3 regions of the Azospirillum thiophilum genome follow, and region 2 is predicted to be linked to each of the others. Evidence: riboswitches for the same ligand, from Rfam matches in the RefSeq annotation. Region 2 holds a riboswitch; each other region holds the start of a gene.
The links. A riboswitch is a leader RNA that binds a small molecule or an ion and turns the genes downstream of it on or off. The one in region 2 is predicted to bind thiamine pyrophosphate.

Region 1: another riboswitch for thiamine pyrophosphate. It lies ahead of AL072_RS22130 (ABC transporter substrate-binding protein); the one in region 2 lies ahead of thiO (glycine oxidase ThiO).
Region 3: another riboswitch for thiamine pyrophosphate. It lies ahead of AL072_RS12140 (ABC transporter ATP-binding protein); the one in region 2 lies ahead of thiO (glycine oxidase ThiO).

What each region holds. Positions count from the first base shown of each region.
Region 1 is NZ_CP012403.1:663,566-673,679, forward strand. It holds gene AL072_RS22090 (acyl-CoA dehydrogenase family protein) at 1-359, shown strand, start outside; gene AL072_RS22095 (LysR family transcriptional regulator) at 474-1,433, shown strand; gene AL072_RS22100 (glucose 1-dehydrogenase) at 1,571-2,323, shown strand; gene AL072_RS22105 (CoA transferase) at 2,406-3,611, shown strand; gene AL072_RS22110 (ABC transporter permease) at 3,630-4,616, opposite strand; gene AL072_RS22115 (ABC transporter permease) at 4,620-5,789, opposite strand; gene AL072_RS22120 ((2Fe-2S) ferredoxin domain-containing protein) at 5,974-6,306, shown strand; gene AL072_RS22125 (DMT family transporter) at 6,438-7,352, shown strand; TPP riboswitch at 7,386-7,499, shown strand; gene AL072_RS22130 (ABC transporter substrate-binding protein) at 7,557-8,708, shown strand; gene AL072_RS22135 (branched-chain amino acid ABC transporter permease) at 8,712-9,584, shown strand; gene AL072_RS22140 (branched-chain amino acid ABC transporter ATP-binding protein/permease) at 9,619-10,114, shown strand, end outside.
Region 2 is NZ_CP012401.1:1,352,799-1,362,912, reverse strand. It holds gene AL072_RS06290 (hypothetical protein) at 1-992, shown strand, start outside; gene AL072_RS06285 (hypothetical protein) at 1,044-1,502, opposite strand; gene AL072_RS06280 (PaaI family thioesterase) at 1,532-1,975, opposite strand; gene thiG (thiazole synthase) at 2,076-2,885, opposite strand; gene thiS (sulfur carrier protein ThiS) at 2,959-3,168, opposite strand; gene thiO (glycine oxidase ThiO) at 3,165-4,346, opposite strand; TPP riboswitch at 4,338-4,437, opposite strand; gene AL072_RS06260 (STAS domain-containing protein) at 4,657-4,959, shown strand; tRNA gene AL072_RS06255 (tRNA-Leu) at 5,077-5,161, opposite strand; gene lipB (lipoyl(octanoyl) transferase LipB) at 5,338-6,093, shown strand; gene AL072_RS06245 (hypothetical protein) at 6,104-6,625, opposite strand; gene AL072_RS06240 (hypothetical protein) at 6,612-7,481, opposite strand; gene AL072_RS06235 (acylphosphatase) at 7,566-7,856, opposite strand; gene AL072_RS06230 (long-chain-fatty-acid--CoA ligase) at 7,853-9,631, opposite strand; gene AL072_RS06225 (serine hydrolase domain-containing protein) at 9,795-10,114, opposite strand, start outside.
Region 3 is NZ_CP012401.1:2,630,886-2,640,999, forward strand. It holds gene AL072_RS12120 (hypothetical protein) at 1-921, shown strand, start outside; gene AL072_RS12125 (hypothetical protein) at 1,018-1,572, opposite strand; gene AL072_RS12130 (hypothetical protein) at 1,569-2,162, opposite strand; gene AL072_RS12135 (acetoin utilization protein AcuC) at 2,342-3,529, opposite strand; TPP riboswitch at 3,609-3,715, shown strand; gene AL072_RS12140 (ABC transporter ATP-binding protein) at 3,772-4,503, shown strand; gene AL072_RS12145 (ABC transporter permease) at 4,500-5,267, shown strand; gene AL072_RS12150 (ABC transporter substrate-binding protein) at 5,296-6,237, shown strand; gene AL072_RS12155 (universal stress protein) at 6,379-7,206, shown strand; gene AL072_RS12160 (inositol monophosphatase family protein) at 7,272-8,084, opposite strand; gene AL072_RS35980 (hypothetical protein) at 8,202-8,693, opposite strand; gene AL072_RS12170 (hypothetical protein) at 8,904-9,212, opposite strand; gene hflX (GTPase HflX) at 9,360-10,114, opposite strand, start outside.

The DNA.
Region 1 (10,114 bases), on a different replicon from region 2:
ATGCCCAGGAGCGCGTCCAGTTCGGCCGTCCGCTGACCGCCTTCCCGCGGGTCGCCGGCAAGCTGGCCTGGATGGCGGTGGAGACGATGATCGCCCGCCAGCTGACCTATTTCGCCGCGCGCGAGAAGGACGGCGACCGCCGTTGCGACATCGAGGCGGGCATGGCGAAGCTGCTGGCGGCGCGGGTGGCCTGGTCGAACGCCGACAACGCGGTGCAAATTCACGGCGGAAACGGCTATGCCGTCGAATATCCGATCAGCCGCGTGCTGTGCGATGCCCGCATCCTGAATATTTTCGAGGGCGCCGCGGAAATCCAGGCCCAGGTCGTCGCCCGCGGTCTGCTGTCGCGCCGCAACTGAGGACTGCAACTGAGGACTGCCGGCCGGGTGCAACTGACCTGCCGCGACCACGCTTGTGCCATACCGGCGTATTCGCTATTCGACGGGGAGACCGAAAGACGAGACCCGCCCGCCATGGAACTTCTGGAACTGCGCTATTTCGTTCAGGTGGCCGACCTTGGCAGCTTTTCCAAGGCGTCGGTCAAGCTGGGCATCACCCAGCCGGCGCTGAGCCGGCAGGTCCAGAAGCTGGAGCACGAGCTGCGCACCAGCCTGTTCTACCGCCATGGCCGCGGCGTCTCGCTGACCCAGCAAGGACGCAAGCTGTATGACGTGGTGCGCCATCTGCTGGGGGCGCTGGCCGAGATCAAGGAGGAGATCCAGGATCAGTCGGAACGCCTGACCGGCTCGGTCACGCTGGGGCTTCCGCCGTCGATCTGCGCCACGCTGGGCGCCCCGCTGGCCCGCCGCTTCCACGAGAATTATCCCGACGCCACCTTGCGCATCCACGAGGTGTTCAGCGGCACGCTGCTGGAATGGGTGGAGGGCGGCAGGCTCGATCTCGCCGTTCTCTACGATGCCCGGCGCGGGCGCAGCATGCTGTCGTCGCCGCTGCTGGTCGAAAACCTGCTGCTGGTCCAGTCCGCCAAGGAGGCCGGGGCCGTCGACGACGGGCCGGTCGGGGTGGAGATGCTGGGCGACCTGCATTTCGTGCTGCCCGGACTGGAGAATGGCCTGCGCCGGGTGGTGGATGCGGCGGTGCGGCGGGCCGACATCGATCTGCAGGTCGATATGGAGATCGATTCCGTCACCGCGATCAAGCAGCTGGTGGAGGAGGGGATGGGATCGACGATCCTCCCCTTCGGCGCCGTCCACCGCGAGGTGCGCCAGGGCCGGCTGGTTGCGCGCGAGATCGCATCGAAGGACATGCACGCCATGCTGGTCACCGCGACCCCGCTGCATCAGCCGGTGTCGAAGGCCACGCGCGCCCTGCTGCGGCTGATCCATGCGGAGGTCGTCAAATGCGTCGCCAACGGCGTGCTGAAGGGCAAGGTCGTCGCCCCCGGCAGCGCGGGGGAGACCGGCGCGCCCTGATCCGGCCGGCATCCGATATGCCGGGCCCTGATATGCTTTTGGGGCTGATAGCAGTTATGACGGATGGTCCATAGCACCGCCGGTCCGGCGCGGATAGCCTCCCCCCGATCACATAATCCCTTGGGGAGGAACCGAGAATGACGAAGCGCCTGGACGGCAAGGTCGCCCTGGTCACCGGAGCGGCGCAGGGCCTGGGCCTTGCGATGGCCGAGACCTTCGTGCGCGAGGGCGCCCGCGTGGCGGTCGTGGACATCAACGGCGACGCCGCCCGTGCGGTGGCGGAGCGTCTGGGCGGGAACGCCGTCGGCATCGCCGCCAACGTGACGAAGACCGCCGACGTGGAGATGACCATCGCCACGACGGTCGAGACGTTCGGGCGGCTCGACATCCTGGTCAACAACGCCGGCTCCACCCACGCCAACGGCCCGTTCGAAGCGGTGACCGAGGAGGAGTTCGACCGTGTCTTCGCCCTGAACGTCAAGTCGATCTATCTCTATTCCAAGGCGGTGGTGGCGACGATGCGGGCGCAGAAGTCCGGCGTGATCCTGAATCTCGGCTCCACCGCCGGGCTGCGGCCGCGTCCGGGGCTGGTCTGGTACAACGCCACCAAGGGGGCGGTTCACAACATCACCCAGTCGCTGGCGCTGGAGCTGGCGCCCGACAACATCCGCGTCTGCGCGCTGGCCCCCGTCGCCACCGAGACGCCGCTGCTCGCCACCTTCATGGGCGGCGACACCCCGGAGAAGCGGGCGCGCATGCTGGGCATCGTCCCGCTCGGCCGGCTGGGCCAACCGTCGGACGTCGCCAACGCCGCGCTGTATCTGGCGTCCGACGAGGCGGCTTTCATCACCGGCGTGGTGCTGGAGGTCGACGGCGGGCGGTGCGTGTGAGGCCTCTTTGCCTGTGAGGCCGGGGCGCCGCGGCGCCCCCTCCTGATCCATCCTTTGTTCACACCGACCGGAATCCCCTCACATGTCCTCGCTGCTATCCGACCTGCGCGTCGTCGAGGTCTCGGCCTTCGTCGCCGCTCCGCTGGGCGGCATGACGCTGGCCCAACTGGGCGCGGAGGTGATCCGCATCGACCCGATCGGCGGCAACATCGATTACCGGCGCTGGCCGCTGGCGCCCAACGGCACCAGCCTCTATTGGACGGCGCTGAACAAGGCGAAGCGGTCGGTCGCCCTGGCGCTCGACCAGCCGGAGGGGCGGGAGATCGCCCAGGCGATCATCACCGCGTCGGGTGAGGATGCCGGCTTCCTGCTGACCAACCTGCCGGCCAGCGGCTGGATGGGGTACGAGGCGTTGTCCGCCAAGCGCGACGACCTGATCATGCTGCGGCTGACCGGGAACCCGGACGGATCGGCGGCGGTGGATTACACCGTCAATTGTGCCAGCGGTTTCCCGATGGCGACCGGGCACGGAGGGGAGCCGGTCAACCATGTGCTGCCGGCCTGGGACGTCGCCGCCGGCCTGTACCTCGCCACCGGGCTGTTGGCGGCCGAACGCCACCGCCGCCGCACCGGCCGGGGGCAGGAGGTGACGGTGGCGCTGGCCGACGTGATGCTGGCGACCGTCGGCAATCTCGGCTACCTCGCCGACGTGCGGGTGAACGGTGCCGTGCGTCCGCCGATGGGCAACGATCTGTATGGCGCCTATGGCCGCGACTTCGCCACCGCCGACGGACGGCGGGCGATGGTCGTCGCCATCTCCAACCGCCAGTGGAAGGCGCTGGGCAAGGCGACTGGGCTGGCCGACCGGCTGGCGATGATCGGCCCGTTGATGGGTGTCGACATGGATGACGAGGGCGGGCGTTTCCACGCGCGCGATGCCATCTCCGCCGTGCTCGCCCCCTGGTTCGCCGCACGCAGTCTGGCGGAGGTGGAGGGCGCCTTCGCCGGGGCGGGCGTGCTGTGGGGGCCGTATCGCGACTTCGGCCAGCTCGTGGCGGAGGATGCGCGCTGCTCCACCGCCAACCCGCTGTTCCGCGAGATCGACCAGCCCGGGGTCGGGCCGCTGCTGGTTCCCGGATCGCCGCTCGGTTTTCCCGGGCTGGGCGAGCGCGCCGACCATCGGCCGGCGCCCCGGCTGGGACAGGACACCGACGCGGTGCTGGCCGGCCTGCTCGGCCTGCCGTCGGCCGAGATCGGCCGCCTGCACGATGCCGGGATCGTCGCCTAGCGACGGTGCGCGGGACCGTCAGCGCTCCTTGACGTAGGGGATGCCGCTGGCCCTGGGGGCGACGGCCTTGCCGACGAAACCGGCCAGCAGCAGGACGGTCAGCACATAGGGCAGCATCTGGATGAACTGCACCGGGATGACTCCGATCACCGGCAGCGCCACGCCCTGGAGGCGGACCTGCACCGCGTCGGTGAAGGCGAACAGCAGGCAGGCGAACAGGGTGGGGCCGGGCCGCCATTTGCCGAAGATCAGCGCCGCGAGCGCCAGGTATCCCTTGCCGGCGGTCATGTCGCGGACGAAGCCGGCGCCGTGTCCGGTGGACAGATAGGCGCCGGCCATGCCGGTCAGCGCGCCGGTCACCAGCAGCGCCTGATAGCGCAGCTTTGCCACCGACAGGCCGGCGGTGTCGACCGCCGCCGGATTCTCGCCGACCGCCCGCAGCCGCAGCCCGAAGCGGGAGCGGTAGAGCACCCATTGCGTCGTCACGACCAGCGCCAGCGTCACCCAGATCAGGATGTTATTGCCGTCGATCAGCTCCCGCCAGACCATTTGCAGGGCGGGCCCCAGCACCGGCACGCCGGCCAGCGCGTCCATTCCCGGCAAATCCACTGCCGGGAGGCGGGCGGCGGACGGCAGGAGCGGGGTCTGTCCGCCCTGCTGGAACCAGGCATAGGCCAGCGTCGGAGCCAGCCCGGCGACCAGGATGTTGATCGCCATGCCCGACACCACCTGATTGCCGTTGTGGGTGACGCAGGCGAAGCCGTGGACCAGTGCCAGCGCCACCCCGGCGGCGATGCCGGCCAGCAGCCCGAGCCACGGGTTGACGGTGGCCGAGGCGACGGCGGCGGCGAAGAAGGCGCCGGCCAGCATCTTGCCCTCCAGCCCGATGTCGACCACGCCGGCCCGCTCGCAATACAGGCCGGCGAAGGCCGCCAGGACCAGCGGCGTCGCCACGCGGATCGTGGCGCCGAGCAGCTGCAACGCCAGTAGAAGCGCGTCCTCCATCGCTCAGCTCCTCCCCGTTCCGCCGGGGCCGGCTTCGGTCGGGCCGGCTGGGATCGTTGGCGCCCCGCGGCGGCGGAACAGCGCCTCGATCTGCGGCTTGAACAGGTTTTCCATGGCTCCGGCGAACAGGATGACCAGACCCTGGATGACCATCACCAGTTCGCGGTTGATCGTCGGATAGTCGAAGGACAGCTGGCCGCCGCCCTGCGCCAGGATGCCGAACAGCAGGGCCGCCAGGATGATCCCGACAGGATGGTTGCGCCCCATCAGCGCCACCGCGATGCCGACGAAGCCGACCCCGCCGGTGAAGTTCAGGATGACGCGATGCTGCACCCCCAGGATCTCGTTGACGCCGACGAAGCCGGCCAGGGCACCGGAGATCAGCATGGCGATTATGATGTTCCGGGCGGGCGAGATGCCGGCATAGACCGCCGCCCGTTCGTTCCTCCCCACGGTCCGCAGCTCGTAGCCCCAGCGGGTCCGGCGCAGGAAGAGATGGAACAGGGCGCAGCAGGCCAGCGCCCACAGGAATGACAGGTTCAGGGGCGAGGCCGGGATGGCGATGCCGAACCAGCCGAGCGCCCGGTCCATCGACGGCAGCCAGACGCCGAGATCGAACTCGCGGGTTTCCGGCGACTGGCTGCCGGGGCGGATCAGCACGTCCACCAGCAGCCAGGTCATCAGCGAGGCGGCGATGAAATTGAACATGATCGTCGTGATGACGATGTGGCTGCCGCGCTTGGCCTGCAGCCAGGCCGGAATGAAGGCCCAGGCGGCTCCGAACAGTGCCGAGGCCAGCACCGCCAGCAAGGCCACCACCGGCCAGGGCCAGCCGGTCAGCGCCAGCGCCACCAGCCCGGCGCCGAGCCCGCCCAGATAGGCCTGTCCCTCGCCGCCGATGTTGAAGAGTCCGCAATGGAAGGCGATGGCGACCGCCAATCCGGTGAAGATGTAGTCGGTGGCGTAGTAGAGGGTGTAGCCAATGGCCTCCGGGTAGCCCACCGCCTCCGTCAGCATCAGCGACAGCACGTCGACCGGATTCTCGCCGATGACCAGGATCACCAGCCCCGACAGCACGAAGGCCGCGACGAGGTTGAGGACCGGCAGCAGCGCATACCCGACCCAGCCCGGCACGGCGCCCGGCTGTCCCCTGACCGACCCGCTCAGAACCACCGGCGTCTCCTGTTCAACCCATGCCTGGAGTCTTAACCGGCAACCCCTGCGCTGACCAAGCATTTCGTCCGCAGGCGGATCGAGGCTGATCCCCAACTTAGAAGCATTACAAAAATCTTGCCGCGGCGCAGCAATCTGGCATGATCATTACCCATACAAACTGTATGGCCATGGAGCACGCCCGATGCCGCTCGACGTTCCGCAGACCTTCCGCCACCACGTCTTCTGCTGCGCCCAGCAGCGCCCGCCCGGCCATCCCCGCGGTAGCTGCGCCGCCAATGGCGCCCATCCGCTGTGGCAGCGGCTTGACCAGAAAATCCAGGGCAAGGGGCTGGCCGATATCGGCATGGCGATGACGGGATGCCTCGGCTTCTGTTCCGCCGGTCCGCTGATGGTGGTCTATCCGGAAGGCATCTGGTATCGGCCCGAAACGCCGGAGGACATCGACGAGATCGTCGACTCGCATCTGGTCAACGACGCGCCGGTGGAACGGCTGGTGATGGTGCTGACCCGGTGAGGTGTCGGCTGACGATGCCCCCACCCCGCCGAAATTCCACGCCGGTCTGACCTGCGGTTGTGGCATTGGGACGCGATGGGGATTGCCCATAATGTGGGCATCTTCCGCCATTGCCGTCCCGATTCCCTGCCATGACCGACGCCGAGACCGCCGATCTGCTGCCCGCCGAGGCCGATTCGGTTCCCTATGCCGTCGGCTGCTTCCTGATCGCCATCCTGCTGTTCGCGGCGATGGATACGCTGATCAAGGTCCTGACGGCCGATTACCCGGTGCCGCAGCTGATGTTCGTGCGCTCGCTGGTCGCCTTCCTGCTGGTGGGCGGCTATACGCTGGTGCGCGGCGGCGGGATTGCCGCGATGCGGACACGGCGGCCCTGGGGCCATGTCTGGCGCGCCTTCGCCGGCCTGATCTCGATGGGCTGCTTCTTCTATGCCTTCAGGGAACTGCCGCTCGCCGACGTCTATGTGCTGAGCTTCGCCGGTCCGCTGTTCATCACTGCGCTGTCGGCCCCGCTGCTGGGCGAGCCGGTGGGCTGGCGCCGCTGGGCCGCCGTTGTCGTGGGATTCGGCGGTGTGGTGGTGATGGCGCAGCCATCGGCCGGGGCGCCGCTGGTGCCGGTGCTGGTCGGGCTGGTCGCCGCGCTGTTCTATGCCCTGGCGGCGCTGGCGGTGCGTGGCCTGTCGCGGACCGAGACCAGCGCATCGATCGTGCTTTATCTCCTGTTGACGACGACGGTGGTCAGCGGCGCGCTCGCGGTCCCGGTCTGGACGGCGCCGACCGCCTTCGGATTGGGGCTGATGTCGCTGGTGGGGGTGCTGGGCGCCGGGGCCCAGGTTCTGCTGACCCAGGCCTTCCGCCGGGCACCGCCGGCGGTGGTGGCGCCGTTCGAATATACCGGCATGGTGTGGGCCAGCCTGTTCGGCTGGCTGGTGTTCGGCGACCTGCCGACGGTGCCGGTGCTGGTCGGTGCCATGGTCATCATCGGCAGCGGCCTCTATATCCTGCATCGTGAAACGATGATGGCACGCCGCCGGCTGGGTTCTTGACAACAGGCGCTTGGCGGCGACACTCTCGCCGCTCGTTCACGGCTGGGGTGCCTGTGCCGACGCATGCTGTGCGGACGCATGGGCTGAGACACACCCATCGAACCTGATCCGGGTCATGCCGGCGAAGGGAGCCGACCGGATCCGCAAGGCGGCTCCGTTCCTCCGCGTCGCCACGCTGCCGGCGCGCGTAGGGAGTTACAGGTCATGCGGCGCACGCTTTCCCTTCTGATCGGCCTGCTGGCGGCCACGTCGGCGCTGGCATCCTTCGGTGCATTCCCCGGCGCCCGGGCCGACGACGCCCTGTCCTTTCCGGTGCTGGTGCCGCTGACCGGCTTCCTGTCGCTGGAGGGCACCAGCCAGCGCAACGGCGCGGTGCTGGCGCTGAAGCAGACCCCGGCCGGCATCGCCATCGCATCCGAGGTGGTCGACACCGGCACCTCGCCGGAAGCGGCGGTGACGGCGCTGGAGCGTGCGGCCGGCAGCGGCAGGGTGGGCGCGGTCGCTGCCAGCATGCTCGGCACCCAGATGCTGGCGATGCTGCCGCTGGCGCAGGAGCTGAAGCTTCCGCTGGTCACCGTCTCCGGCACCGCATCGATCACCGAGCAGGGCAACCCCTGGGTCTTCCGATTCTTCCCCGGCGACGCGGTGACCAAATCCGCCCATGCCCGCTATGTGGTGGAGGAGTTGGGCAAGCGGCAGCCCGCCGTCATCTACCAGACCACCGCCTATGGCCAGAGCGGCAAGGCGCATCTCGACGCCGCCTTCAAGGCGCTGGGCGTCACCCCGGTGTTCGAGGAGGGGGTGGACCCAGCCGCCAAGGATCTGCTGCCGGTGCTGACCAAGGCGCTGGCCGCCAAGCCCGACGTGCTGGTGCTGCACCTGCATTCCGGCCCGACCGCGCTGCTGCTGAAGCAGGCGGCGTCCAGCGGTGTGACGGTGCCGATCGTCGCCGGCTCCGCCATGCACCAGCCGAGCACCGCGGCCCTGCTGGAGCCGGCGGAGCTGAAGGGCGTCTGCGCCGAGACGGCGGCTTCGCCGGTTTCCGGCGGCACACCGGAGGTCGAGGCCTTCACCGACGCCTACCGCGCCGCCTTCGGCAAGGAGCCGGACGCCTTCGCGCTCGGCCAGTATGACGGCATGACCATGGTGCTGGAGGCGGTGAAGGCCGGCGCCCGCAGCCCCGACGCCATCCGCAAGGCGCTGGCGGCCGGGACCTTCCAGGGCCTCGCCATGACCTACCGGTCGGACGGCAAGGGCAACATGGCCCATTCCGCCGTCATCGTCTGCTATGACGGGACCAGCCGCGTGCCGGCGCTGGTGAAGCGCTACGACGACCCGACGCTTGCGGCGAAGTGACGGATGGCGGCGCTTCAACTGCTGGTCAACGGCTTGGCGCTGGGGGCGGCCTACGCCCTGGTGGCGCTCGGATTCGTTCTGGTGCTGAACGCCACCTCGGCGGTGAATTTCGCCCAGGGCGACCTCGTGATGGCCGGCGGCCTGCTGGCGGTGGCGCTCGCGCCGCTCATTCCTCTTCCGGGCATCGTGCTGTTGCCGGCGGTGCTGGTCCTGATGGCAGGGCTCGGGCTGCTGCTGGCGCTGGCGGCCTATCTGCCGCTGCGGCGCCGGCCGCCGGTGTCGGTCTTCATCAGCACCATCGCCGTCGGCATCATCCTGCAGAACGGCGCCGCCATCCTGTTCGGGCCGGAGCCGCGCGCCGCCCCGCCGCTGATCGTCGACGACACTCTCCATGTCGGCGGGCTGGCGCTGCCGGTGCAATCGCTCGCCATCATCGCGGTGGCGGCGCTGCTGATCGGTGCGCAGCAATGGGTGTTCGCCCGCACCCAGCTCGGCCGCCGGCTGCGGGCGACGGCGCAGGATCCGGAGATGGCGCGCGCCTGCGGTGTGCCGGTCACCGCGATGATCCTGGTGACCTTCGCCATCGCCGCCGCCTGCGCCGGGGCGGCCGGGCTGCTGCTCGCCAACCGCTATTTCGTCACCCCGACATCGGGCGGTGACCTGATCCTCAAGGCCTACATCGCGGTGACGATCGGCGGCTGGGGGTCGGTGCCCGGCGCGGTGGTGGGGGCGCTGCTGATCGCACTGTTCGAGGTGGGGGTGTCGTCGGTGCTGTCCTACCCGGTGGCGCTGGGGGCGCTGTACCTGACGCTGCTGGCGATCCTGGTTCTGCGGCCGCAAGGGCTGTTCGGCGAAGCGGTGCGGCGCCGTGGGTGAGAGGCGCTTCCCTCGCTGGAGAGGGGCGGATGCCGTGTTGTCCGCGGCTGCCCTCGCCCTGCTGATCTATGCGTTCGCTTTCGCAACTCCCTACGGCCTGCGCGTCCTCACCGTCGCCGGGGTCTATGCGCTGGCCGGCTTCGGTTTCCAGATCGTCTTCGGGCTGGGCGGGGCGCTGTCGCTGGCGCAGGGCGCCTTCTTCGGCGTGGGCGCCTATGTCACGGGCATCCTCGGCAGCCGCTACGGGCTGGGCTTCGAGGCGACCTTTCCGCTGTCGCTGCTGGTGCCGCTGGCAGTGGCTCTGCCGGTCGGGCTGGCGGTGCTGCGGCTGGAGTCGCACTATTTCGCGCTGGCGACGCTGGGGATCGCGCAGGTGCTGCATCTGCTGGCGGTCAATCTGCCGGAGCTGACCGGCGGCGCAAACGGGCTGGCCGGGGTGCCGGGGGTGGTGCTGTTCGGCTGGGCGGTGCCGCGCGGGCTGCCGATGGCGGCGCTGGTCTGGGGATTGGTGGCGCTGGGCGGGCTGGCCG
Region 2 (10,114 bases):
CGGTGCCGAACGGCGGCACGCTGATGATGCCGATCGCCGCGCGGGCCATGCCGGTGGAGCGGGTGGCGCTCTACCAGCCGGCGACCGCGGCGCGCCACCCGCTGGCGGCACTGCGGCTGCGCAACGACGGCGACACCGCGCTGCCGCCGGGATTGCTGACCTTCTACGACCGCGCCTCCGGAACCGCTGCGACCGCCGCCGCAGGGAACACCGCCGCAGGGAACACCGCCGCCGGGAACACCGCCTATGTCGGCGATGCCCGCATGGCGACCCTGCCGGCGGGCGACAGCCGGCTGCTGTCCTTCGCCGTCGATCAGTCGGTGACCGTCGACCGCGAGGAGAAGCCGGATCGCCGGCTGTCGCGCGCCACCATTGCCGACGGGGTGCTGACACTGTCGGTGATCGACCGCCAGACCACCATCTACACCGTCGCCGGTGCTCCGGATGGCGACCGCAATCTCGTGATCGAGCATCCGCGCCGCGCCGGTTGGACCCTCGCCGAAGCGGCGGGCGGTGGAACGGACGGCAAGCCGGACGCAACCGCGATCGCCTACCGCCTGCCGCTCGCCGTGCCGGCCGGCAAGACGGTGACGCTGACCGCCACGCTTGAACGGCCGAGGCAGGAACGCATCGTCCTGACCGACCTGAGCGCCGACCAGATCGCCGCCCGCGCCGCCGCCACCGAACTCCCGGCGGAGGTGCGGCAGGCGCTGACCGCGATGGCCGGGCTGCGCGCCGCCGTCGCCGAGAAGGAACGCCGGATCGCCGAGCTGGAGCGCGACCGGACGGACCGCATCGCCGACCAGGACCGTCTGCGCGAGAACCTGAAGGCCCTGCCCGCCGGCAGCGACCTGCACAAGCGCACGCTGGCCAAGATGGCGGAGGCCGAGAACCGCCTGGACGCGATCGCCCGCGACCTCGCCACCGCCCGCGGCGAGGCCGAGGCGGCGCGGCAGACGCTGCGCGAGCGGGTCAAGGCGCTGGCGATCTGAGGGCAATGGCAAGGGACGGTGGCGGCGGGCGATGCCCGCCGCCCCGGTTCCCTACAGCGTCGTCGCGCTGCAATAGGCCCAATCTTCGCCCTGGAGGCCGAAGAACGCCGCGACCGGCTTGCCGCTGGAGCGGTCGACGACGACTCGGAAGCGGCTGCCGGTGCAGGTGCCGGCGGCCTGCCTGGCGAAGGGCAGCTTGACGTGCTTGGACTTCAGGCAGGCGTTGGACATCTTGGGCGGGGAGGCCGGGCCGTCCACCTTCCTGCCGTTCAGCACCATGTAATAGGTGGTGGCCTGGCCGCCCTTGACGTCCGCCTTCACCTCGATCTTGCCGAAGCGCGACTTGTAGAGGCCGGCATCCTGCTCGCCGTCCGGCCCCCCGGCCGGCAGCGTCCGGAAGGAGATGGCCGCGCAGGACGGCGGGTCCTTGGCCAGTGCCGGGGTGGCGAGCATGGCGAGGCCGCCGGTCAGCAGAAGGGCGGCAATCCGTGACGGCTGCATGGGCTGCATGGGAAACCCCTTTCGAACCGGTTGGAACGTCACTTCGGCATCACGCAGAAGGTGGTCTGCTGCATCAGGGCGCAGTCCTTCTCCACCCCGCCGTCCAGCATCGCGATCTCGACCTGGGTGATGACCAGGGTGCGGCCCGGCTTCACCACGCGGGCGCGGGCGATCATCACGTCGCCCTTGGCCGGCGACATCAGGTTGATCTTGAACTCGACCGCCAGCACCTCCGCCCCGGCCGGCATCAGGCTCAGCGCGGCATAGCCGCCGGCATTGTCGGCCAGCGTGCTGACCATGCCGGCATGGAAGAAGCCGTGCTGCTGGGTGAGGTCGGCGCGGAAGGGCAGCCGCATCTCGCAGAAGCCGGGCTCGATGGCCGCCAACTCGATGCCGAGCGTCCTGCAGATCGGCTGCTGTTCGAACGAGGCGAGGCAGCGCGCCTTCCAGTCGGCGGCGCGGGGTTCGAAGGTGGCGGGCAAGGCTGGGGTCTCCGACAAGGGGATGCTGCGCCACAGCCTGCGTCAGCCGCTCCGCCGGATCAAGCGGACGAATGGACAGAGCGCCTCGCTCCCCGTGGTGTCACCCCCCGATCAGGCCCATCTGCGGGCTGGACGGTTCGGCATGGGCCCGCATCGGCATGCGGCCGGCGAGATGGGCGCCCCGGCCGGCGCTCACCGCGTCGCGCATCGCCGCCGCCATCCGCACCGGATCGCGCGCCTTCGACACCGCGGTGTTCAGCAGCACGGCGGCACAGCCCAGCTCCATCGCGCGGGCGGCGTCCGACGCGGTGCCGATGCCGGCGTCCAGCACCACCGGAACCGGGCTGCGGGCGCAGATCGTCTCGATGGCGTGCGGGTTGCGGATGCCAAGCCCCGACCCGATGAAGGCGCCCAGCGGCATCACCGCGGCGGCGCCCAGGTCGGCCAGCTTGCGGCAGGTCACCGGATCGTCGTTGCAGTAGGGCAGCACGACGAAGCCGTCATTCACCAACTCCTCCGTCGCGCGCAGCAGTTCCTCCACGTCGGGATAGAGCAGCTCGCGGTCGCCGATCACCTCCAGCTTGATCCAGGGGGTATCCAGCGCCTCGCGCGACAGCTGCGCGGTCAGCACGGCCTCCTTGGCGGTCATGCAGCCGGCGGTGTTGGGCAGCAGCCCGACCGGGCCGCCCGGCCGCCCGGCGGTGGCGCGGGCCAGCACGTCGACCAGGCTTTCCGAATAGCCGTCCAGGCTGATGCGCCGGATCGCCAGCGTGACCAGCTCGCTGCCGCTGGCCGCCAGCGCGTCGAGCATGACCTGCTGGTTCGGATAGCCGGCGGTGCCCAGGAACAGGCGCGAACCGAAGCTGCGCCCGGCGATGACTAGGGGGTCGGCGGGAATGGTTTGGGACATGGAATCAGGACCTTCGCAAAGGCGCTTCCCCGTTTTCGGAGGAAGGGAGATGTCGGGGGGCTGCCGCCCTGGTTCAGCCGCCCTGGATCGGGCGGACGATCTCCAGGCTGTCGCCCGGCCGGAGCGCGGTGCCGGCCCACTGGCGGCGGGGAACCACCGTGCCGTTGAGGGCGACGGCGACGCCGCGGGTTCCCTCGGCGATGCCGCGGGCGGCCAGCAGTTCGGCGACAGAGGCGGCGGCGAGCGGCTCGTCGCGGCCGTTGACGCGGAGGACGGCGCTCATGCGGCGGCTCCCGCCAGGACGAAACGGTCGGCGGCGAACGGGCGCAGCAGCGGATCGGTCTCCCCGGTCAGCACCAGCCGGGCGATGCCATCGGCGGTCACCGGGGTCAGCAGGATGCCGTTGCGGTGGTGGCCGGTGGCATGGATCAGGCCGGGAATCCCGCTGTCGCCCAGGACCGGCGCATCGTCGCGGCTGCCGGGGCGGAAGCCGGCCCAGGCCTCTTCGATCGGCAGTTCGGCGATGCCCGGAAGCGCCCGCCATGCCCCCTCCAGCAGGGCGAACTGGCCGCCCGCGGTGAGGCGGTCGTCGAAGCCGCGCTCCTCCGTCGTGGCGCCGATCAGCAGCCGGCCGTCCAGCCGCGGGATCAGGTAGGTACCGGGCGTCCACACCACATGGCGCAGCAGCGGCAGCCGCGGGTCCATGCGCAGGCAGACCATCTGCCCCTTCACCGGCCGCACCGGCGGCCTTGCCACGGGCGGCAGGCCGGGCACCCCGGCCGACCAGGCGCCGGCCGCCAGCACAACCCGGTCGGCCCGGTGCAGGCTTCCGGCGACACGCACCCCAATGGCACGACCGCCCTCCACCGCCAGCGCGACGTCGCCGCATTGCTCGTGCAGGCGGGCACCGGCAGCCTCCGCGGCGCGGCGCAAGGCGGTGGCGACCTTCCGGTTGTCGACCTGATGGTCGCCGGAACAGAACAGGGCGCCGGCGACGCCGGGTTGCAGATAGGGCTCGCGCCGCCGCACCTCGGCCCCGCCCAGCCACTCCACCGGCAATCCGAGATCGCGCTGGAAGCCGTGCAGGAAGCGGACCTTGGCGGCATCGTCGGCATTGAGCGCGATGACCATGGTGCCTTCGCTGCGCAGATCGACCGGCAGGCCGCTCGCCGCCTCCAGGTCGCGGGCGAAGTCCGGCCACAGCGCCTGCGAGGCGCGGGTCAGCGGCAGCAGTCCCTCCTCGCCCGGCTCGGTCTCGACGCAGGCGGCCAGCATGCCGCCGGCGGCATGGGTGGCGCCGCGACCGGCCTCCCCCCGTTCGAACAGCTCGACGCGGCAGCCGGCCGACGCCAGCCTCCAGGCGATGGCGAGGCCGATGCAGCCGGCGCCGATGATGGCGACGGACGGGCGGGCTCCCGAGTCGGGAGCGGAAAACGGATGTGGTTCGGGCGCATCGATCATGCGGCGGCTCCCTTCGCTGGAATTACCCAGACAGGTTCGATGGGTGTGTTCTCAGCCGCGCGACCACCGCGCGGCACCCCAGGCCTATGTTTTTGCCTTATGCCAACATTCAGCTGGCCCTACAAGCGGAATCGCGGCCCCGCTGCGGCAGGACCGGCGACACCGGGACGGACCCAGGGGCGCCTTTTCCCGTTTGTCCAGCCCGGATCGAACCGGATAGCCCCTTCCGCAGCATGGGCTTGCACCGCCGCAACCCTTCATGCTCCCATGCCGGTACGCCGCATCATCGAGAAAGGGACCGGACGCGACGATGGAGTATGCCTTCACCACCGTCGGCGACCGCGACGGGATCCTGCTGTCCGGCCGCTGCACCTACGAGGACGGCAACCGCTTCCACGACATGCTGCGCGACTGGGACTTCCTGGCAAGGCCGATGGTGCCGCTGGACCTGCGGTTCGTCTCCTTCATCGACTCCGCGGCCATCGGCATGCTGTTCATCCTGGCCAACCGCTGCCGCGAGGCCGGCGGCCACATCGTCGCCAGCGGTGCCGCCCCCCACATCGTTCGTGCGCTCCGCCGCGCCACGCTGGAACGCTATATCGAGCTCAGGTAAGGGGAGCTCAGGCAAGGGACGCCCCGGAACGCGGATACGAAAAAGCCCGCTCGGTCTTTCGACCTGCGGGCCTTTCGTCGTTCCCGTATCCCCGGGATGGTCCCATCTGCATGGGAGTGGTGCGGTCGAGAAGACTCGAACTTCCACGGGTTGCCCCACAGCGACCTCAACGCTGCGCGTCTACCAATTCCGCCACGACCGCACGAGGCTGGTAGCCCCGACCTGCGCTTGCGCGCCTCATCGGGTGGAGCGGGTAGATATCAGCTTCCCGAGGGTCGATCAAGCGCTACAATCATCATCCGCGAAGAAAAATGCGAACGGCCCCTCATCCCTTCTTCCAAACCCTTCTGCCCGACCCTTCTGCCGAGACCCTATCGAATGACATCCGTGACCAGCCTGCCCGCCAGTCCGATCCCGTCCGACACCCCCGCCGGCCTCCGCCCCGCCGCACTTCCCCCGGTCGAGTGGCGCATCTCCGACCGGCCGGTCCCCTACCCCGAGGCGATCGCCGAGATGGAGGCCCGCGTGGAGGCGATCCGCGCCGGCACCGCGCCGGAGATGGTGTGGCTGCTGGAGCATCCGCCGCTCTACACCGCCGGCACCAGCGCCCGGGACGAGGATCTGCTGGAGGCCGACCGCTTCCCGGTCTACCGCACCGGCCGCGGCGGCCAGTACACCTACCATGGGCCGGGCCAGCGGGTGGCCTATGTGATGCTGGACCTGAAGGCGCGCGGCGCCGACATCCGCGCCTATGTCCACGATCTGGAGGAGTGGATCATCCGCACGCTTTCCTCCTTCACCATCAGGGGGGAGCGGCGCGACGGCCGCGTCGGCATCTGGGTCGACAAACAGCCCTATGGCGGCGTGAGGGGCCAGGAGGACAAGATCGCCGCCATCGGCGTGCGGGTGCGGCGCTGGGTCAGCTTCCACGGCATCGCCCTGAACGTCGAGCCGGACCTCGGCCATTTCGGCGGCATCGTTCCCTGCGGCATCGCCGGGCATGGCGTCACCTCCATCGTCGCGCTGGGCCAGCTGGTGACGATGGAGGACGTCGATTCCGCCCTGATCGCGGCATGGCCGGAGGTGTTCGGCGGCCCGATGCGGGGCGAGGAGGGCGAGGACACAGGCGCCTGAACGGCCCCGGTCAGTATTTCTTGAACCCGCCGCCGGCCGGCGTCGCGGCCTGTCCGGCAGCGGGATTGACGCGCGGATCCTTGTTGTCCATCGACTGCACCGTGCAGCCGGCGGAATCGCCGTTGCGGAACAGGTAGATCTTCTTGGGATCGGCCTTCTTGCCGGGATCGTGCAGGTTCAGGCCGTGGCCGAAGGCGACGCCCATCACCTGCCCGTTGAAATAGGCGCGGAACCGCATCGGCGTGATCTCGCCGAAGCGCAGGGCGGCGCAGTCCTTGCTCAATTCCTTCTCGAACGTGCCGGCCTTGCGCCAGTCCTCCTTGGAGCGGATCGTCATCCATTGCGGCGGCAGCGCGAACTGCACGATGGGCGGCGCGAAGGGAAGCTGGGCACCCGGCTGGGGCGGCGCCAGATGGCCGGGCTCGGTCCGCTCCAGCGGCCCGGCCAGCGCCGGGGCGGCCGCCATCGGGCCTGAAATGGACAGAACCAGGATCAGGGCCGCCAGCCGGCGGCACGGATCAAATCCGGACATCGACCCCCCGCTCCCCGAAAGGCTCGACCGGCTTTTCCTTGGCCGGGGCGGTGGGCGGAGCGGACGGGACCGCTGTCCCGGCGCCCAGCCGCCCGGACAGGGTGAGCGACAGGTCCAGCGTCTCCCCGACCGCCGGGGTGTTGCGCGGCGACAGGACCACCGTGCCTTCCAGCCCGTCCGGCGGCCCGGTCATCGCCCCGGCCAGCACCTCCATGAGAGGGCCGAGACCATCGGCGGGAATGCCGTCGGCCTCGACCGTCAGCCCCCGGCCCGGCCGGATGGCCGAGCGCAGCGCGCCGATCACGGCGGCGAGGCCATCGCTCCCCCCCTCGGCCGGCACATGCGCCAGGACCAGGGCTGCCTCCTCGAAACAGGGTGACGCAGGGCCATCCGCCACGCGGAGACCGATGCCGCGCACCTCGACCGCCACATCCCCGGCACCTCCGCCCTCCGTCACCGGACCAAAGTCACCGGCAGGACCATCCAGCGCCGCCACCGCGGCCCGGCGCTCCGCATCGCTGAAACGCCCGGCAAGCGCGGCCTCCGCCGCAGCCACGCCGTCCGCCTCCATTCCGAACACCGTCAGCAGCCGCCCGAGGTCGCGCGCCACCGCCTGGATCGCCGGACCCAATTGCCCCGCAAGGCCGGCAGGGAAGCCGCCGGACGGTCCGGCCAGCGCGTCGTCCACCATCCCCGCCGCAAGGCTGAGACGGACTGCAGGCTCACCGCCCGGCGGCACCGGGGGCATGTTACGGGCAGCAGGCGGCGCCGGCTTGCGGACAGCTTTTCCCTTCGCCTCCGCCGCCTTGGCGAAGACGCCGGCAAGCATGGCCTTCATGCCCGCTACGTCGCTCACATCCTGGCTCCAGTCCCCGAACCGCAAAAGCGCTGCGGCCTCCAGCATGCCGCCATCATGGTTAGCGGAACGCTAATGCCGCGCCTACAGTGTCGGCCGCTGCTCGAACCCGGCCATTCCGGGATCCTGATCGGGCTCGGCCACCAGGTCGCGGACGATGGCGGCGGGCGGGCCGCGGCGGCAGGCGTCCAGCATGCGGTCGACGGCGTCGGCAGGGCCGGCGAACAGTGCCTCAACCGTGCCGTCGGCGCGGTTGCGCACCCAGCCGGTCAGCCCCAGCCCGCCCGCAGTGTCGACGGTCCATCCGCGGTACCATACACCCTGCACCCTGCCCAGGATGCGGACACGCACCGCCTTGCGCCCGTCCGCGCTCATGCGGCACCGCCATCTGCTGGATTGCCGCCGGCAGGACTGCCGCCGACGCCCGCGGCGGCGCGCTTGCCCGCCTCCTCGTCCAGCAGGGCCTTGCGCGACAGTTTGCCGATCATCGTCTTGGGCAGCTCCCGGCGGAATTCCACGACCTTGGGCATCTCGATGGGCGACAGCTTGTCCTTCAGGAAGCTGATCAGCTCGCCCGCGGTCAGGCTCTGGCCCTCGTCAAGCCGCACATAGGCCTTCACCGTCTGGCCGCGATACTCGTCGGGCATGCCGGCCACCACGCATTCGGCGACCGCCGGATGCAGGTAGATCGCCTCCTCGACGTTGCGGGGATAGACGTTGAAGCCGCTGCACAGGATCATGTCCTTGATGCGGTCGACGATGGTGGTGTAGCCGTCCGTGTCCATCACACCGACGTCGCCGGTGTGCAGCCGGCCGTCCACCAGCGTCTGCGCCGTCTCGTCCGGGCGGCGCCAGTATCCCTTCATCACCTGCGGGCCGCGGATGCAGACCTCGCCCTTCTCGCCGGGGGGCAGGACGCGCCGCGGTTCCTCCAGGCTGACGATCTCGACGATGGTGCCGGGCAGCGGCAGGCCGATGGAGCCCTTCTTCTCGCTGTGCTGCACCACCGGATTGACGGTGGCGACCGGCGAGCATTCCGACAGACCGTAGCCCTCGACCAGCGTGCAGCCGGTGACGCGCTCGAACGCCTCCTTCACCTCAAGCGGCAGCGGCGCCCCGCCCGACATGCAGAAGCGGATGGAGGACAGGTCGAACTCCTTCAGGCGCTTGTGATGGTTGATCGCCGTGTAGATGGTCGGCACGGCGGGGAACAGGGTGATCCGCTCCGTCTCCAGCGTGCGCATCACCTGCTCCAGCTCGAAGCGCGGCAGCAGGACGATCTCCGCCCCCAGATGCAGGCCGAAATTCATCACCGCGGTCATGGCGAAGACGTGGAACAGCGGCAGCACGCCCAGCATGCGCTCCTGTCCGTCATCGGTGCCTTCGCCGGGCTTGCGTTCCTTGGCCGCGTACCAGGTCGCGCACTGGACGGTGTTGGCGTAGAGGTTGGCATGGGTCAGCATGGCGCCCTTGGGCACGCCGGTGGTGCCGCCGGTGTATTGCAGCACCGCCACGTCGTCCCGCGGGTCGATGGCGACCGGAGCCGGCTGGCCGTCATTGTCGATCAGCCGGGCGAAGGGAATGTGACGGTCGTCGCGCGGGATCGCCGCGATCTCCGACCGCTTGGCGATGGGGAACAGCCAGTTCTTGGGGAAGGGCAGGATGTCGGCCATGCGGCAGACGACCAGCCGCTTCAGCCCGGACTCATCCAGCATCCGCGCCATCTTGCCGTAGAGCAGCTTCAGGTCCAGCGTGACCATCAACTCGATGTCGCTGTCGCCGATCTGGTGGACCAGCTCGCGTTCGGCATAGAGCGGGTTGAAATTCACCACCACGCCGCCGGCCTTCAGGATGCCGAAGAAGGCGATGACGTAATAGGGCGTGTTGGGCAGGAACAGCCCGACCCGCGTGCCCTTCCCCACCCCGATCGCCTGGAAGCCGCGCGCGGCGCGGTCCACCAGCCGGCCCAGCTCGCGATAGCTGGTGCGCTTGCCCAGGAAATTCAGGCAGGGCCTGTCGCCGTGGCGGGCCGCCGCCCCGTCCAGCAGCTCGGTCAGCGGCCTGACCGGAATCGGCATCGCCCAGTCGACCGTCGGCGGGTACGACGCCAGCCATGGATGATCGGGCAGTGTGCGGACGGCTTCCGCCATGTGCGTGTCCTCCCCCAGCGTCCTGTTCTTCCGATGCCGGTTTCTCCCGGCACCTGCGACGATCCTACGCCCGATCCCCATCCCTGGGGAGCGGAGGATCGTCCCCTGTGAATGGAGATGGGAACGCGCGGGGGATGGACAAGAAGCGGGCGGATGCCCCGGGTCAGCGCGGCCGGCGCAGGCGGTGCAGCACCTCCACCGCCATCCATTCGGCAAGCGCCCCGTCCTCGCCATCCAGGAACACGGCGACGGAGACCGGGACCGGTCCCGGCGTGTGGTAGGCGGCAGGCGTCACCCCCGGCCCGCCGCCGGTGTGGCCCCAATAGGGTCCGGCCGCCGGATCGAGCTCCACCATCATCCCCAGCCCGTAGGACGGCTCGACCCAGGGCCGCCCACCCATCGGCCCGCCGACCGGCAGCCCGTCGCGCATCCGCCGCAGCAGCAGGCCCGGCAGATACTCCTCCGTCAGGCCATGCATGAAGC
Region 3 (10,114 bases), 1.3 Mb from region 2:
GGGCCGTCATCCGAATCGACACCCAAGCCGGAACCGGCATCCGCGGCGGTCGCACAAAGCACCCGCTCCTTGGCGTCTCCCGATAAAATGTCCCACGACAAACCAACAAACGTACACTGGAAAGGCGATCGCATGCTGGGCACGATCTTCGTCCTCAATGACCGCGGCGGCGTCGGCAAGACGCTGCTGTCCCATCACCTGATGGCGACCGCCATGCTCGAAGGCCTGCAATTGAAGGTCGTCGAGTACGAGGTGAACGAGCGTCTCGCCCGACTGTTCGGCCCGGACGTGGTCGAACATCGCCGCATCACGCAGGACTTCATGAACATGATGGGGTCGGCCGACGGCTTCTACGAGTTCTGGGACCTGATCGGGCCGGAACTGCAGCGCGGCGGCCGCCTGTTCGATTTCGGCGGCAACATCTCGCAATGGTTCTTCAACTGGGCCGAGGTGTCGGGCTTCGACTATTACGTCGGCGACGGCGAGCGGCTGACCTTCATGGTGCCGGTGACCGTCGACCTCGCCTCGCTGTCCACCGGCATGACCACGCTGGAGCGGGTGGCGACCATCGCCCCGAAGGCCAAGCGCGTCCTGGTGGAAAACGGCTTCTCCGGCCCCTTCTCGCAGCTGGAGGACAGCCAGTATGCCCGCCGCAAGGCCGAGATGGTGGAACGCGAGGGGCTGCATGTCATCTCGATGCCGCCCTGCACCGCCCCGGCCTGGGCGCGCCTGACCGGCCACCGGCTGGATCAGGTTGCGACGATGACGCGTGAGGATCTGGTGAAGCTGGGCATGACCCCGCCGGTCGCCTCTCGTTCGCTGATCATCATCCACGAATGGCTGCGCAACATGCGCCAGGCGCTGTCACCCTATCTGCACGACGCCTTCCGCCAGACCGCGACCGCGACCAAGGGCCGCTGACGGTTCCAGGCGCCAGCGTTCAGGCGTTACGAAACGAACAGGGGCGTCCTGCGGGGCGCCCCTGCCCTTTTCCGTTTCCGTTTGCGTTTCTGGACCTCAAGCGGCGCTGCGGGCCGGGCTGGCGCTGTACAGGTTTTCCTTGACCGGTGTCACCGAGCGCACATGATAGCCCGGCCGGGCGCTGAAGCGTCGGTTGGCGCGCTCTGCGGCCTCGCGGTCCGACTCCGCCCACACCAGATAGGTGCGACCGCGCGCCCATTCGGTGGCCAGCGGATGGACGGCATCGATCTCGCCGATCTGCTGGTTCACCACGGTGACCAGCCATTCCTTGTCGCCCGGATTGCGGCGGTCGGTCAGGATCAGGATCTGCGGGCGGCGCTTGGACTGCGCCTCCGTCAGGCGCTGTTGCACTTCGGCCTGCTTGCCGCGCAATTCCACCATGCCACGCACCAACTCGCCGATCTCGGCATGGAGCGCCTCTTCCTCGCGGTGCAGGCGGTGGATGGTGGCATCCAGCTTGTCCAGGTTGGACCGCACGCCACGGACGCGCTGGCGGGACTGCGATACCCGCTGCTCCACCGCCAGCAGCACGTTGCCGAGCCACGCCCCGATGGCGACGATCGCCAGGACGATGATGAAGTTGATCATCATGTGTGGGCACCGGCCTTCGTCCGCACGGTCGCCGGGGCGGATGGCACCCCACCCTTGCGCGCGTCGCCGCGCATGAAGCTCTTCTGGAACCCCATCTTGAAGGGAAAGGCGACCTCGACCATCTGCCGGGCCTCGTCGAAGCTGGAGGCCCAGACCTCCGCCACATTGGCGCAGCGCCAGATCGGGTTGAGCGCCGCCCGTTCCCCGCCCGCTCCCGCCGCGGAGGAAGCCTTCTCCTGGGTGACCGTTGCGGCGAACTTCATCAGTCCGGCCTGCGGGTCGCCGACCTCGTGCACGAACAGCGGCGGCTGTTCGGCCAGATCCTTGATCAGCTTCTCGGCCTTGCGGATGTCGGTTTCCAGCCGGTGGCGGTCCGACGACTGGCTGTTGCGGCGCTGGACCAGCTGGTTGACGCGGTTCTGCAACTCGTGCGCCTCGGCATGCAGCACATAGATGCGGTTCTCGATCTGCTCCAGGCCGCTGCTCTTTTCCAGGATGTTCGGCAGGAAATCCTTCAGCATCATGGCGACCGGGACGGCGGCCAGCATGATGACGACGATGGCGATCAGGAACAGCGTCGTGTTCGACATCCGCCCGCCCGTTCTCCTCCCTGAAACCGGTGCCGTTCCGTCCGCCGGACGCGGTGGAACAGGCATCGCCACAGGTGAACGAGAATCAACGAACAATCCGCGTTCGTCAACGAATCGTCACGGTTCGGTCCGGATTTCGTCCCACAAGACCCGGACGCGGCGCGGGCGTCCGCACAGGCTCAGGACAGCGCCATCTCCGCCACTCGCTTCACCGCGTCGCGCACCGGCCCCGGCCGCGGAACGTCGGCGATGGTGGTGAACCAATGGCCGGGCGGATTGCGGCCGGCGGCGCGGCTCCAGGTCAATGACCGCAGCACCGCCTCCGCCTCCGGCGTGGGCGGCTGCGCCGGGTCGATGCCGTTCATCACCGCCCAGATCCCGGCCCAGCAGCGCCCGACCGACCAGGGATTGTAGCCGCCGCCGCCGACCACCAGCACCCGCGGCGCCAGCGGCAGCAGCGCCGCCACCGCCTCCCACAGCGCGCGGTTGGACAGCTCCAGCCGGCTCAGCGGATCCTCGGCCAGAGCATCGGCCCCGGTCTGGATCACCATCGCCTGCGGGCGGAAGGCACGGGCCAGCGGCAGGACCGCCGCCTCCATCACATGCACCATCTCGCTGTCGTTGAAGCCGGGCGGCACCGGCAGGTTGCGGGCCAAGCCGCCGGCCCGGTCCTCCGCCTTGCCGGTGTAGGGCCAGCGCCCATCCTCGTGGACCGAGACGGTCAACACCCGGTCGTCGTCGGCGAACGCCTCCTCCACCCCGTCGCCGTGATGGGCGTCGAGATCGACATACAACACCCGCTCCAGCCCATGGTCGAGCAGTTCCAGGATTCCGAGAACCGGCGCGTTGAAGTAGCAGAAGCCGCTGGCCCGGTCGCGGCGCGCATGATGGGTGCCGGCGGCCGGGGCATAGACCAGACCGGCCGGCCGGTCCCCCAGCAGCCGCGCCGCCTGGAGCGCCGAGCCGCTGCTGTGGGCCGGCCGCCGGTACATCTCGGCGAAGACCGGGTTTTCCAGCTTGCCGAGATTGTGGCGGGCCGCCGTCGCCTCGTCCACCCGCTGCTCGGCCTCGGCCCGCTTCAGCGCCGCGATGTAGTCGAGGGTATGGAAGCGCGCCAGTTCGCGTTCGCTGGCGACATGGGTTTCGAGATAGACCTGATCCGGCAGCCATCCCATGGCGCGGCTGAGGTCGATGGCGGTCGAGACGCGCGGGATCGCCAGCGGGTGCTTCGGCCCATAGGTCGAGCCGCGATAGATCTCGCCGCCGATGAACAGCGGGGTGCGGAACGGCGTGGTCAGGGGAGGGACTCCGTCATGTCCGCCACAAACTAGGCGGCGCCGCGGCCCGGTCAAGCGCTGATGGCTCAAGCGCTGAAGGCGCTTCCGCAGGACGGGAGCCGGTGCCGGCGATGCTTGCGGTCACGGATCGTCCGCGCCTATAGTCGCCGCCTTCACTGGGGGGAGCCGATGGGCGGCTGAGAGGTTCCGTTGCGGAACGACCCCTGGAACCTGATCCGGTTCATGCCGGCGTAGGGATCAGTGATGCCAGACAAGACGCATCCCCGGACCTGCCCCACCTCCCCGCGCCCGTGTCCGCGCCCGTGTCCGCGATGACCCCGCTGTCGGTCACCATCGCCGGGGCACGGCTGACCTATGGCGGCACGCTGCTGTTCTCCGACCTGACGCTGGAGTTGCCGGCGGGGAAGACCACCTGCCTGCTGGGGCCGAGCGGCGTCGGCAAGACCACGCTGCTGCGCATCCTCGCCGGGCTGGCCGAGCCGGAGCCGCCCACCGCCGTCGTCACCGGCGACCGCCGGCCGCTGGCCGGCCGCATCGCCTACATGGCGCAGCAGGATCTGCTGCTGCCCTGGCTGACGGTCCTGGACAATGTGCTGCTGGGCGACCGGCTGCGCCACCGCCGACCCGATGCCGCGCGGGTGGAGCGCGCCCGCGCCCTGCTGGAGCGCGTCGGGCTGGCGGGCCGCGAGCGCGACCGGCCCGCCGCCCTGTCCGGTGGCCAGCGGCAGCGCGTGGCGCTCGCCCGCACGCTGATGGAGGACAAGCCGCTGGTCCTGATGGACGAGCCCTTCTCGGCGCTCGACGCCATCACCCGCCTGCGCCTCCAGGAGACGGCGGCGGAGACGCTGGCCGGCCGCACCGTGCTGATGGTCACCCACGACCCGCTGGAGGCGCTGCGGCTCGGCGACCGCCTGCATGTGATGACCGGCCGCCCCGCCACCATGGGGCCGGCGCTGGAGCCTGCCGGCGCGGTCCCGCGCCGCGTCGACGATCCCGCCCTGCTGGCGCTCCAGGCCGAGCTGTTGCGGAGGCTGGCCGAATGAAGGCGCTGCTGCGCGCCGCGGTCACCCTCGCCGTGCTGGCCGCCGGCTGGCAGGCGCTGGTCTGGGCCACCGGCCTGCCGCGCTACCTGCTGCCCGGGCCGCTGGCGGTGGCCGACGCCATGCGACGGCAGGCGCCGCTGCTGCTGAACCACGGGCTGACCACGCTGGCCGAGATCCTGATCGGGCTGGTCGCCGGCGTGGCGTTGGGCACGGTCAGCGCGCTGTTGCTGGCGCGCTTCCGCACCGCCCGGCGCTGGCTGATGCCGCTGCTGCTGGTCAGCCAGGCGATCCCGGTCTTCGCGCTGGCGCCGCTGCTGGTGCTGTGGCTGGGCTACGGCATGGCGTCCAAAATCGCCATGGCGGTGCTGGTCATCTATTTCCCGGTGACGACGGCGCTGTTCGACGGGCTGCGCCGCACCGATCCGGGCTGGCTCGACCTTGCCCGCACCATGGGCGCCTCGCCCGCCGCCATCCTGTGGACCATCCGCCTGCCGGCCGCCCTGCCCGCCTTCTGGTCCGGCGTGCGGGTGGCCGCCGCCGTCGCCCCCATCGGGGCGGTGATCGGCGAATGGGTCGGCTCCTCCTCCGGCCTCGGTTACCTGATGCTGCATGCCAACGCCCGCATGCAGATCGACCTTCTGTTCGCCGCCGTGCTGGTGCTGGGGCTGTTCGCGGTGACGCTCTATGCCGCGGTCGACGCCCTCGCCCGGCGCGCGCTGCCCTGGCAATCCGACACCCAGCCGGCCGATGACGCCGAATCATGATTCAACCCCCGAAGGGAAGAGACGCCCGATGAAGCACCTGTTCGCCGCCGGCCTGATGGCCGCCAGCCTGATGACGTCGCTGCCGGCGCTGGCTCAGGACAAGCTGTCCGTGATGCTGGACTGGTTCGTCAACCCGGACCATGCGCCGCTGGTCGTCGCCCAGGAAAAGGGCTTCTTCAAGGATGCCGGGCTCGACGTGACGCTGACCGCGCCGGCCGATCCCAACGACCCGCCCAAGCTGGTCGCCGCCGGCAAGACCGACCTCGCCGTGTCCTACCAGCCGCAGCTGATCCTGCATGTGGCAGAGGGGCTGCCGCTGGTCCGCGTCGGCACGCTGGTCTCCACGCCGCTGAACTCGGTCGTCGTGCTGCGCGACGGGCCGGTGAAGACGCTGAAGGACCTGAAGGGCCGCAAGATCGGCTTCTCCATCGCCGGATTCGAGGACGCGCTGCTCGGCGCCATGCTGGAGAAGCACGGGCTGAGCCTGAAGGACGTCGAGCTGGTGAACGTCAACTTCTCGCTGTCGCCATCGCTGCTGTCGGGGCAGGTCGACGCGGTGGTCGGCGCCTTCCGGAACTTCGAGCTGAACCAGATGGAGATCGAGAAGCATCCCGGCCGCGCCTTCTATCCCGAGGAGGAGGGCGTCCCGCCCTATGACGAGCTGATCCTGGTCGCGCAGAAGGGCAAGACCGACGATCCGCGCTTCAAGCGCTTCCTGTCGGCGGTGGAGCGGGCGACGCTCTACATCCTCAACCATCCGGAGGAGGCGCAGGCCGCCTTCGTCAAGGACCGGCCGGAGCTGAACGACGAGCTGAACCGCCGCGCCTGGGCCGACACGCTGCCGCGCTTTGCCCATAGCCCGGCCGCCCTGGATGCCGAGCGCTATACCCGCTTCGCCGAGTTCCTCAAGGCACGCGGCCTGATCAAGACGGTGGCCCCGGTCGACCAATATGCGGTCGTGGTGAAGTAAGCCGCACCCTGCGGCGTTGCCAACCGGCCCGGCGGAGCGTTACCTAGAAGGCAACCGCTCCGCTGCCGCATGGCAGCCATGGGGCAAAGGACGGCAGGCGGTCGGAAAAGACGGCCGGAAAAAGACGGGAGACGCCGGGAAATGCAGATCAAGACCATCCTGCTGCACATGGCCAACGACGACGCCCACGCCGGCCGCCTTGCCGTCGCCGTGGCGCTGGCCAAGCGCTTTTCCGCGCATATCCAGGCGCTCTACATCGCCACCCCGGTGTCGATGCCGGCGGGCGCCACCGGCCGCGCCGCCTCCTACGGCTTCATGGCGGAGGCCACCGCCATCGCCCATGAGAATGCCGAACGGATCGAGCGGGAAGTGCGCCAGGCGTTGGACGGCCTGTCCTATGATTGGTCGGTCGAGGAGGGCGACCATGTCGAGTTGCTGACGGAACGGGCCTCCTACGCCGATCTGGTCGTGGTGGCGCAATCGGCCGCCGTGCGCGCGGGGGAGCGGGTGTCGCTGCACCACATCCCCGACCGCCTGCCGCTGGAGACCGGCACCCCGGTGCTGGTCCTGCCGCCCGGCCTGCCGGCCACCGCCCCGATCGGCCGCAATGCCCTGATCGCCTGGAAGAACAGCCGCGAATCGGCCTGCGCCGTTCGCGCCGCCATGCCCTTCCTGGAGACGGCCGAGTCCGTCATCGTCCTCTGCGTCGACCCGCCCGGCCAGCGCACCAGCGAAGCGGCGGCCCTCGTCGAGTGGCTGCACCGACACGGCATCACCGCCCGACCGCAATCGGTCATCGCGTCCGGCGGCGAGGTCGGCGACATGATCCTGTCCTGCTGCGCCGACCAGGGCGCCGACCTGCTGGTGATGGGCGCCTACGGCCATTCCCGTCTGCGCGAACTGGTTCTGGGCGGCGCCACCCGCTCCGTGCTGGAAGGGCTGTCACTGCCGGCGCTGCTGTCTCACTGACGAACCGGGCGAGGGAGCAAGAGGGCAAGAGGGCCAGTGGGGCGACCGCCCCCTCCGGCCTTTGCTCAACCGAACAGCTGCCCGTGCAGTGCCTGCCAACTGTCCCGGTCGGGCGCCAGCAGGATGCTGCCCTTCAGCAGGCCGGGCCGGTAAGGCGTCCCGTCGATCAGTGCCGAATGGCCGCCGGCCTCGGCATGCATCAGCACGCCGGCCGCATGATCCCACGGCATCAGCCGGTGATAGAGCGAGTAGTGCGCCCGGCCGTCCAGCAGCCGCAGATACTCCTGCGCGGCGCTCGACAGGCAGACACGCTCGCCCAGCCCGCTGCTGCGCTCCTCCAGCCGCCGCCCCATCTCCTCGCCGCAGAAGCGGGTGGACAGCGCGCCGGTCATCTGCGGCAGCGGCACCGCGGGCGCAACATGGACCCGGCGTCCGTCGAGCAAGGCGCCCTGCCCCTTCACCGCGGTCGCCATCCGCCCGTCGACCGGATCGTGAATCCAGCCGGCCAGCGTCTCGCCCTTGCAGGCGAGGGCGACGATCACCGCGAACATCGGCCGTCCCTGGGCGAAATTGATGGTGCCGTCCACCGGGTCGACGATCCAGACCGGGTCGTCGCCATGGATGCGGTCGAGCACGCGTTCGTCCTCCGATGCCGCCTCCTCGCCGATCACCCGGCTGCCGGGCAGCAGTGCCGACAGTGCCGGGGTCAGCGCCCGTTCCGCAGCCTCGTCCGCCAGGGTGACGAGATCGGTCGGCCCGGTCTTCTCCCGGATGCCGGACGCGTCGAGCCTCTGGAAATAGGGCATGATTTCCGTTTGGGCGACGGATCGGATCAGGTCGGAAACCCGGTCGATGTCGGGAAGGGTGAAGCCCGTCATGGTATGCGCTCGCGAAGCTGGGGGGTCGTCGGCATTTTGCCCGCGGACCGGCCGGCGGGCTACCCCGGATTGACCGGAAGCCGGCCATCGAAGCCCGGTGTCGGGCCGGGCTGACGCTCAGCGCTTGGTGGCGGTCGCCGGCTTGCCCGTCGTGCTGTCCAGCTTCAGCGTCGGATCACCGCCGCCGGGGTTGGTCAGCATCACCTTGCCGTCGAGGCCGCTGTCCTTCAGCGCCTTCGACAGCGCGTCGAAGGTGGCGCGGTCGGCGGCTGCCGCGGCGGCCTCCTTGGCCGGATCGGACGGCGGGGGCGGCACCGGACCGCCCTGCGCCGGCTCGCGCGGGGCCTTCGGGTCGAAAGGCGGCGGGGGCGGCGGGGCGGTGGCTGTGTCCTTTTCCGGCTCCGGCGGGGGAGGTGGCGGCGGGGGCGGCTGCCACAGCCGGAAGCAGTCGGTGAAGGCCTGCTGCTTGCACTCCTTCAGCAACTCGGCAGCGTCCGGCGCCACGACCACCGGCTCGTCGGGCGCCACCGGCAACGGTTCGGGCGGCGGCGGCAGGGGGTCTTCCGGCGGAACGTCGGGCTCCTCGACATAGCCGGGCGGAAGCGGCATTCCCGGATGCGGCGGTTCGGCCCCCGCCGGCAATGCAAATGCCAGCAACACCGGCAGCGCCGGCAACAGGCGGCCGGCACCGGTGAGGACGGAACGAAGGGGGAAACGGAGCAAGACGGAACCGCGGCGATGACGAACGGCCCATTATGGCCGCCGACGCCTGTGCCGTCATCAATCAAGCATGTGTCAAATCACCATCCCGTCTGGCGGTCAGGCTGCGGCACGGTGGGTATCGCCGCTGTAGGCACCGCAGCCGCGGCGGCCTTCGCCATAGCCCCAGGCGGCGAGCTCATGGCAGATCGCGCCGATCTTCGCCGCTTCGTCGGGATTGGCTTCCTGCTCCGCCGCGGCTTCGATCAGGTGCATCAGGGCCGCCCGTCCATCCGGCGTGCGCGAAAGCTCCTGCAACCTCAGCAGGGCGGCCCCCGGCGGCAACTTCTCCTGGCGGGCCACCAGGGTAACCTGATCGGCGAGGAAGGCCGTGATCGAAAAGCACGATGGGTCGGTTTGCAACCGCATTGGCAGTCCTCCTGACGGGAGCGCATCGCTCCGTTCCCATAATCGGGCGCCAAGAAGGAAATCACCACGCCGCATTCGTCGTAAGACGGGAGTGGGGTGCAACAGGTCATAGCCTTGAGTTGCACCCCTTTCCGTTCGGCGGACCGTCTAATGCGCCGCCGAGGAGGGCGCCGCGGAGTCCGGGGGCGGCTGGAACCGCTTCTCGAACCGCGCAAGGTCGGCCGGGTCGAGGGAGACGTGCAGATGCGCCCGCTCCTCGTCGTCCCGGCGCTCCAGCACCTCGCCCTTGTCGTAGAGCCAGGCGAGCGCCGCACCGTCGCCAAGCTCGACCGACAGGTCGACCACCTGCCGGTTGACGTTCATCCGCTGGTCCAGCAGGCGGTCGAGGTCGTCGATCCCCTCGCCGGACAGGGCGGACACCGCGACCGCACGCGGATTGCGCCCGGTCTGGGCCATCACCGCCGCGCGGCTTTCGCCGTCCAGCGCGTCGATCTTGTTCAGCACCTCGATCACCCGGTCGTCGGTTTCCGGGTCGATGCCCATGTCGGACAGCACCTCATGGACGTCGGCCTTCTGGGCCTCGCTGTCGATGTGGGCGATGTCGCGGACATGCAGGATGATGTCGGCGGCGTCCACCTCCTCCAGCGTGGCGCGGAAGGCGGCTACGAGGCCGTGCGGCAGATCGGAGATGAAGCCGACCGTGTCCGACAGGATCACCTTGCGCCCAGACGGCAGCGTCACCTGCCGCATGGTGGGGTCGAGCGTGGCGAACAGCAGGTTCTGGGCGAAGACGTCGGCGTTCGCCAACCGGTTGAACAGCGTCGATTTGCCGGCATTGGTATAGCCGACCAGCGCCACCACCGGGTAAGGCACCTTGGCCCGCGCCTTGCGGTGCAGGCCGC